Linked DNA regions of Gemmatirosa kalamazoonensis. The main gene of each other region encodes a partner of the protein of the gene in region 2 in a complex. Links are inferred from orthologs where the notes say so. Each region holds a gene or a part of one and is shown on either strand. Other genes may lie near its edges.

Region 1 (4,298 bases), 300 kb from region 2 along the record:
AGCCGATGGCGTGCCGCGTGTGCGACAGGGCGGCGACCTCGCGCTCGAGCGCCGCGACCGGCTCGCCGAGGATGAACGCCTGCGCGTCGACCACCTCCATCATCGCCTTGACGACGTCGTCGCGGATGGTGGCGTGCTGCGCGCGCAGGTCGAGAAGAGGAACGGGCATCGAGGAAAGCTGCGAGTCTGGGGAAAACGGGTCAACGAGCGGTCGTCGAGATAACTCGCGGATCGGCCGCGTCGGTCACTCCGGTGCCCTCGCCGGCCGCGCCGAGCTGGGCGTGCCACTCCTGCAGCGAGCGCACGAGCGGCGCGCGCGAGCGCAGCGAGAGGATCGCGTCGCACGCGGCGTTCGCCGCCGAGAGCGTCGTGGTGTACGGCACCCGGCGCGCGATGGCGGCCTGGCGCAGCGTGTAGTCGGCGACCTGCGCGTGCTTGCCGAGCGGCGTGTTGATGAGCAGCCCCACCTCGCTGTTCACGAGCAGGTCGAAGCCGTTCGGCCGGCCGCCGTTCAGCTTGAACACGCGATCGCAGGGCACGCCGTGCTTGCGCAGATACCGCGCGGTGCCCTCGGTGGCGTACACGCGGAAGCCCATCTCGTGCAGCCGGCGCGCGATCGGCGTCACCCCGACCTTGTCGCGATCGTTCACCGTGATGAACACCGCGCCGGTGCTCGGCAGCGCGTTGTCCGCCGCCACCTCCGCCTTCAGGAACGCGGCGCCGAACGAGTCGGCGATCCCCATCACCTCGCCGGTGGAGCGCATCTCCGGGCCGAGGATCGGATCGAACTCGCGGAACTTGTTGAACGGGAACACCGCTTCCTTCGCCGACACGTACGGCGGCACGATCTCCTCGGTGTAGCCGATCGACTCGAGCGTCTCGCCGAGCATCACGCGTGCGGCGATCGACGCGAGCGGTACGCCGATCGCCTTGCTCACGAACGGCACCGTGCGGCTCGCGCGCGGGTTCACCTCGAGCACGTACACGACGCCGTCCTTCACGGCGAACTGCACGTTGATGAGGCCCACGACGCCTAACGCCTTCGCCAGCGCCTCCGTCTGGGCGCGCATCACGTCGGCGTCCTCCTCGCGCAGCAGGTACGGCGGCAGCACGCACGCCGAGTCGCCGGAGTGGATCCCCGCGTCCTCGATGTGCTGCATCACGGCGCCGATCACCACGCGCTCGCCGTCGCAGATCGCGTCGACGTCCGCCTCGAACGCGTCCTCGAGGAAGCGATCGATGAGCACCGGCCGGTCCTCGCTCACGCGCGCGGCGCGCACGAAGTAGTCGCGCAGCGACGGTTCGTCGTACACGATCTCCATCGCGCGCCCGCCGAGCACGTACGACGGGCGCACGAGCGCGGGATACCCGACGCGTGCCGCGACCTCCACCGCCTCGTCGACGCTCGTCGCCGTGCCGTTGGGCGGCTGCGCGAGCCCGAGCTCGCGCGCGATCTTCTCGAACCGCCGGCGGTCCTCGGCGACGTCGATCGCGTCGGGCGACGTGCCGAGGATCGTTACGCCCGCCGCCTCCAGCGGCCGCGTCAGCTTCAGCGGCGTCTGGCCGCCGAGCTGCACGATCACGCCGAGCGGCTGCTCGCGATGCACGATCTCCAGCACGTCCTCGAGCGTCAGCGGCTCGAAGTACAGCTTGTCCGACGTGTCGAAGTCGGTCGAGACGGTCTCGGGGTTCGAGTTGATCATGATCGTCTCGTACCCACGCTCGCGCAGCGCGATCACGGCGCGCACGCAGCAGTAGTCGAACTCGACCCCCTGCCCGATCCGGTTCGGTCCCGAGCCGAGGATGACGACCGACTTGCGTCCGCTGCGCGGCGCCTCGTCCTCCTCGTCGTAGGAGCTGTACAGGTACGGCGTCGCCGACGGAAACTCGCCCGCGCACGTGTCGACCATCTTGTACGCCGGCCGCACGCCGAGCGCGTGACGCCGCTCGCGCACCGATTTCTCGTCCTCTCCGCGCAGCGCGGCGAGCTGCCGGTCGGAGAAGCCGAGTCGCTTCATGCGGCGGAGGCCGCGCGCGTTGGGCTCTCCGCCCGACGCGTACGCCCGCTCCGCGGCCACCAGCTCGCCGAGCTGCGCGAGGAACCACGGATCGATCGCCGTGAGGTCGTGCAGCTCGTCGACGCTCATGCCGGCGAGCAGCGCGCGCTTCAGCTGGAACACCCGCTCCGGCGTCGCCTGGCGCAGCATGCCGCGCAGCCCGTCCATCGAGTCGTCGGGCAGCCGGTCGTCGGACGGCGTGGCGCCGATGTCCCAGCCCGCGCGCCCTGTCTCGAGCGCGCGCAGCGCCTTCTGGAACGCCTCCTTGAACGTGCGCCCGATCGCCATGCTCTCGCCGACGCTCTTCATCTGCGTCGTGAGCCGCGGATCCGCCGTGGCGAACTTCTCGAACGCGAACCGCGGACACTTCACCACGACGTAGTCGAGCACCGGCTCGAACGACGCGGGGGTCGTCTTCGTGATGTCGTTCGGGATCTCGTCCAGGCGGTAGCCGACGGCGAGCTTCGCGCCGATGCGCGCGATGGGGAACCCCGTCGCCTTCGACGCGAGCGCCGAGGAGCGCGACACGCGCGGGTTCATCTCGATCACGACCATCTCGCCGTTCGTCGGGTTCACCGCGAACTGGATGTTGCACCCGCCCGCGTCGACGCCGATCTCGCGGATGATGGCGACGGCCGCGTCGCGCATCGTCTGGTACTCGCGATCCGTGAGCGTCATCGCCGGCGCGACGGTGATCGAGTCGCCGGTGTGCACGCCCATCGGGTCGAAGTTCTCGATCGAGCAGACGATGACGACGTTGTCCTCCGAGTCGCGCATCACCTCGAGCTCGAACTCCTTCCAGCCGAGCAGCGAGCGCTCGATCAGCACCTGCGTCACCGGCGAGAGATCGAGGCCGCGCCGCACGATCGCCTCGTACTCTTCGCGGTTGTACGCGATGCCGCCGCCCGACCCGCCTAACGTGAAGCTCGGACGGATGATCGCCGGGAACCCCGTCCACTCCGCGATCTCGAGCGCCTCGTCCCACGTCGTGGCGATCTTGCCGGCCGGCGTCTCCAGGCCGATGCGCTTCATCGCCTTGTCGAACTCCTGCCGGTCCTCGGCCATCTTGATCGCGCGCGCGTTCGCGCCGATCAGCTCGCAGCCGTACTTCTCCAGCACGCCGCGCTCGGCGAGCGCCATGGCGACGTTGAGCGCGGTCTGGCCGCCCATCGTCGGCAGGATCGCGTCGGGGCGCTCCTTCGCGATCACCAGCTCGACGTACTCCGGCGTCACCGGCTCGATGTAGGTGCGATCGGCGAACTCGGGATCCGTCATGATCGTCGCCGGATTCGAGTTCACGAGCACGACCTCGTAGCCCTCCTCGCGCAGCGCCTTCGTCGCCTGCGTCCCCGAGTAGTCGAACTCCGCGGCTTGGCCGATGACGATCGGGCCGGAGCCGATGACGAGGATGCGGTGCAGGTCAGTCCGACGTGGCATCGTGGTGCGCGATCAGGTCGTCGAGAAGGTCGTCGAGCGTTCGGCGCGGCGACCAGCCGGTCGCGGCCCGGAGCTTCGAGGGATCGCCGACGAGCCAGGGCACGTCGGCGGGGCGGACGAGCGCGGGGTCGCTCGCGATCGGGGCGTCGACCCCGCAGCGCTGCAGCACGCGGCGCGCGAGCTCGCCGACCGACGTGCCGACACCGCTCGCGACGTTGTACGCCTCCCCCGGGGAGCCGCGCTCGGCGAGCGAAATATAGGCGGCCACGACGTCGCTCACATGCAGGAAGTCGCGGACGGGTCGCTGGTTGCCCATCCGGAGCGCGCCGCCGCGCAGCGTCCGCGCGCGGCGGACGAGCGCCGGCAGCAGGAAGTGCGGCGCCTGCCCGGGGCCGCTGTGATTGAAGCTGCGCGTCGCGATCACGCGCACTCCCGCCGAGCGCCACGCCTCGAGCGCGATCGCTTCCTGCGCCACTTTCGTCGCCGCGTACACCGAGTGCGGGCGCTGCTCGGCGCGCTCGGCGACGGGCATCTCCCCCTCCTCGTGCCGGCCGTACTGCTCTGCGCTCCCCGTGACGACCACCACCGGGTCGAGCACGCCCGCGCGCTTCCGCTCGCGCAGCAGGCCGAGGAGCCGCGCCGCGGCGACGACGTTCACCTCCGCGGTGGCGCCCGGGTCGTCGCCGGCCGCCGGCACGAACGTCACGCCGGCGAGGTGAAAGACCGCGTCCGGGCGCGCGGCGTCGAGGGCGTCGGCGAGATGCGCCCCGTCGCGCACGTCGCCGGTGACCCAGCGGACGCCGT
Region 2 (3,966 bases):
CGGTGTGGGCGATCGGTACCGGGCGCACCGCGACGCCGCAGGACGCGTCGGCGGTGCACGCGGCGATCCGGCGTCACCTGCGCGAGCGGATCGGCGAGCGCGCGGCGGTGCTGCCGATCCTGTACGGCGGCAGTGTGAACCGGGGCAACGCGCGGCTGCTCCTCGCCGCGCCCGACGTGGACGGTCTGCTCGTCGGCGGCGCGAGCCTGGACGCGGGGAACTGGGCGGCGATCTGCCAGGAGTGACGGGGTGCGGGGCGAGGGTTGACCAGGGCGGCTAAGTCTCGCGATATTCGTAGCTTGCGCGCATTCACCGAGCGCGCGCCGCTAACCGCCCCCACCGCCGATGTACACCTTCCTGCTCATCATCCTCGTCCTCGACTGCTTCGTCCTGGTCGCCGCGGTCCTGCTCCAGTCCGGCAAGGGCAGCGGCCTCGCCGCGAACTTCGGCGGCGCGTCGTCGACGGCGGAGGCGCTGATCGGCAGCCGGCAGGCCGGGAACCTGCTCACGAAGGCGAGCTGGTGGTCGGGCGGCATCTTCATCGGCCTGTCGCTGATCCTCGCGCTCGCGGGCGCCCGCACGCGGACGCCGCGCTCGGTGCTCGACCAGGCCGTGCAGCCGCCGGCGCAGCAGGCCTCGCCGGCGACCGGCACGGGCAACGCCGCCCCGGCGGTGCCGCTCGGCCCCGCCACGCCGGCCCCGGGCGCCACGGCGCCCGCCGCGCCGACGACGCCGCCGGCCACGACGCCGCCCGCCGGCGGCACCGCGCCGAAGCCGCAGCGCTGACGGCGCGCCGGTGACGACTCTGACGAGCGCTCCCGGGTTCCTCCTCCTCGAGGACGGAACCCGTTTCGCTGGGGAGCTGGTCGGCCCCGCCACGCCGACCGTCGCGGAGGTCGTGTTCACGACGAACATGACCGGGTACCAGGAGGTCTTCACCGATCCGTCCTACGAGGGGCAGATCGTGGTGATGACCGCGCCGATGATCGGCAACTACGGCGTCAACGCCGAGGACCCCGAGTCGCCGGCGCCGCACGTCGCCGGCGTCATCGTCCGCGAGCTGTCGCCGACGTACTCGAACTGGCGGGCGAGCGGCGATCTCCCGGGCTGGCTCGGCGAGGCGTCGATCCCCGTGCTCACCGAGGTCGACACCCGGCGGCTCACGAAGTACCTGCGCACCGCGGGCGTGATGCGCGGTGTCGTCGGTGCGGGCGAGGAGCCGACGGCGGACGCGGTGGCCGCGCTCGAGGCGTGCCCGTCGATGGAGGGGCTCGACCTCGCCAGCCGCGTCTCCACGCGCAAGAGCTACACGTGGGGCGACCCGGGCGCGAAGCACCGCATCATCGCCTACGACTACGGGATCAAGCGCAACATCCTGCGCCTGTTCGAGGCGCACGACTGTGCGATCACCGTGGTCCCGTCGGACACGCCCGCCGAAGAGGTGCTGGAACAGGCGCCGGACGGCGTGTTCCTGTCGAACGGCCCCGGCGACCCCGCGGCCGTGGAGTACGCCCCGGCCATTATCCGCAAGATCGCCGAGTCGGGCGTGCCGACGTTCGGCATCTGCCTCGGCCACCAGCTCATCGGCCTCACGTTCGGCGGCTCGACGACGAAGATGCCGTACGGCCACCGGGGCGGGAATCATCCCGTGCTGGACGTGGAGTCGGGGCACGTGCTCATCACGTCGCAGAACCACGGGTTCGCCGTGGCCGGCGGCCGGGAGGGGGTGACCGACGCCCCGGCGCTCGAGGTCACGCACGTGAACCTGAACGACGGCAGCATCGAGGGCGTCGCGCACCGTGAGCTCCCGGTGTTCGGCGTCCAGTACCACCCCGAGGCGGCCCCCGGCCCGCACGACGCGGTCCCCCTGTTCGACCGCTTCCTGGAGAGCGTGCGCGGCCGCCGTCGGTAGTCGTCCGACGGCGGGCTGATGTGAGCCAAGCGGTTGACTCACAACAACTAACGCCCTAATTTCGCGCATGGGTGCGGGGTTGTCCCGCTCGGTTGCGAGCGCCTGCTGCGAGAGTTTCCGATGACCAAAGCCGATCTGGTCGAACGCGTCACTGCCACGATTGCCCGCACCGCGGGACCGACCATCTCGAAGAAGGACTGCGCGAGAGTGGTCGATTCCTTCCTCGACGCGATCAAGGACGCGCTGCACGAGCAGCGCAACATCGAGGTGCGAGGCTTCGGGACGTTCAAGATCCGCCAGCGCAAGACGCGCATGGCGCGCAACCCCCGCACCGGATCGCCCGTCGAGGTCTCCGCCCGCCCCGTACCGGTGTTCAAGCCCTCCAAGGAGTTACGCGCTCTCGTCGCCGGAGTCGACGTGAGCGAGATCACCGAGGCCGAACTGGCCGACTGAGCTCCGCGATGCATCCACGGCCCCGGCGCCTCACCGCGCCGGGGCCGTCGTGTTTCGTTGTGCCCGGCTCGCGTCATCCGCGTTACATTGCTCGCATGCGCGTACTCCTCTTCGCCTCGTACGCCGACGCGTTCGGCGCTGGGTCGATCGACGTTCCGCTGCCCGCGGGCGCGACCGTGCGCGACCTGGTGCACGCCGTGCGCGCGCTGCCGGGCGCGACGAAGCTCCCACCGCAGCCGCTGGTCGCGGTGAACCTGGCGTACGCGCGCGGCGACCGCGTCCTCGACGCGAGCGACGAGGTCGCGCTCATCCCTCCCGTCGCCGGCGGCTGACGTGATTCTCGACGGCCCCGTGCGCGGGACGACGCCGCCGACGGCCGACGCGAGGCTCGAGCGCGCGCCGCTCGACGTCGCGTCCATCGTGGCGCGCGTCGCGCACGACGGCGCCGGCGGAACGGCGCTGTTCGTCGGAACCGTGCGCGCCGTGCACCAGGGCCGCGCGGTGGTGCGCATCGACTACGAGGCCTACGAGCCGATGGCGCTCGCCGAGATGCGCGCCGTCGCGCTCGAGGTGGCCGAGCGGCACGACGGCACGCGCGTCGCCATCGCGCACCGACTCGGCGCGCTCGAGGTGGGCGAGGCGAGCGTCGCGATCGCGACCAGCCATGCGCACCGGGGCCCGGCGCTCGCCGCGTGCGCCGAGGCGATCGACGTGCTGAAGCAGCGCGTGCCGATCTGGAAGCGCGAGCACTTCGCCGACGGGACCGTCGAGTGGGTGGATCCCACCGCGGCCACCGCGGGCTCGGCCCGATGATCGCGCCCGGCGTGGCGCCCGCGCTGCCGGAGCCGGCGCTGCGGGACCAGTTCGGTCGGTCGATCGAGTATCTGCGGATCTCGATCACCGATCGATGCAACTTCCGCTGCGTGTACTGCATGCCTGCGGCGGGGCTGCCGTGGATCCCGCGCGAGCACACGCTGTCGGCCGACGAGATCGCGCGCGTGGTGCGCGAGGTCGCGCCGCTCGGTCTGCGCCGCGTGCGACTCACCGGCGGCGAGCCGACGCTGCGTCCCGATCTCGAGCGCATCGTGGGACTGCTGCGCGAGATCCCGGAAGTCGAGGACCTCTCGCTGTCGACGAACGGCGTGCGCTTCTGCCAGGACGCGACGCTCGCGCGCCGGCTGCGAGACGCGGGGCTCGATCGTGTGAACGTGAGCGCGGACTCGCTGCGGCCCGAGCGCGTGGCCGAGATCGCGCGCCGCGACCTCGGGTTCGACGCGATCGCGGCGGCCGCCGTCGCGGAGGAGGCGGGGCTCGCGCCGGTGAAGCTGAACGTCGTCGTGATCCGCGGCCGCAACGACGACGAGCTCGAGGCGTTCGCGCGACTGACGCTCGACCGCGCGTGGCACGTGCGCTTCATCGAGCTGATGCCGGTGGGCGAGCTCGCAGAGTCGCTGGCGTCCGATCGCTCGCCGCTCGAGCTCGTGGTGCCGTCCGACGAGATCCTCGCGCGGCTCGCGCGGCTCGGCGCGGCGCTTGGCCGGCCGCTGTACGCCGACGCGGGGCCGGGGCGCGGCAACGGGCCCGCGGCGTATCACCGGTTC

Evidence for each region.
Region 1: the proteins of carA (region 2) and carB are in contact, whole or in part, in a solved structure (PDB 1KEE), measured with the Escherichia coli proteins. The link is inferred for Gemmatirosa kalamazoonensis from one-to-one orthologs.

What each region holds. Positions count from the first base shown.
Region 1 is NZ_CP007128.1:4,125,489-4,129,786, forward strand. Bases 1-3,894 are described here. They hold carB (carbamoyl-phosphate synthase large subunit), read right to left. Parts: upstream 3,495-3,894; coding sequence 201-3,494; downstream 1-200. Other genes in these bases: J421_RS17985 (DegT/DnrJ/EryC1/StrS family aminotransferase), read right to left, coding at 1-169; J421_RS17995 (GDP-mannose 4,6-dehydratase), read right to left, coding at 3,478-3,894. In the rest of the region: more of J421_RS17995, read right to left, coding at 3,895-4,298. UniProt on the Escherichia coli protein: Large subunit of the glutamine-dependent carbamoyl phosphate synthetase (CPSase).
Region 2 is NZ_CP007128.1:3,825,765-3,829,730, reverse strand. The notes cover bases 1-2,858. They hold carA (glutamine-hydrolyzing carbamoyl-phosphate synthase small subunit), read left to right. Parts: upstream 1-805; coding sequence 806-1,912; downstream 1,913-2,858. Other genes in these bases: J421_RS16615 (molybdenum cofactor biosynthesis protein MoaE), read left to right, coding at 2,699-2,858; J421_RS16620 (MoaD/ThiS family protein), read left to right, coding at 2,461-2,697; J421_RS16625 (HU family DNA-binding protein), read left to right, coding at 2,033-2,365; secG (preprotein translocase subunit SecG), read left to right, coding at 346-786; tpiA (triose-phosphate isomerase), read left to right, coding at 1-245. Also shown: more of J421_RS16615, read left to right, coding at 2,859-3,178; GTP 3',8-cyclase MoaA, read left to right, coding at 3,175-3,966. UniProt on the Escherichia coli protein: Small subunit of the glutamine-dependent carbamoyl phosphate synthetase (CPSase).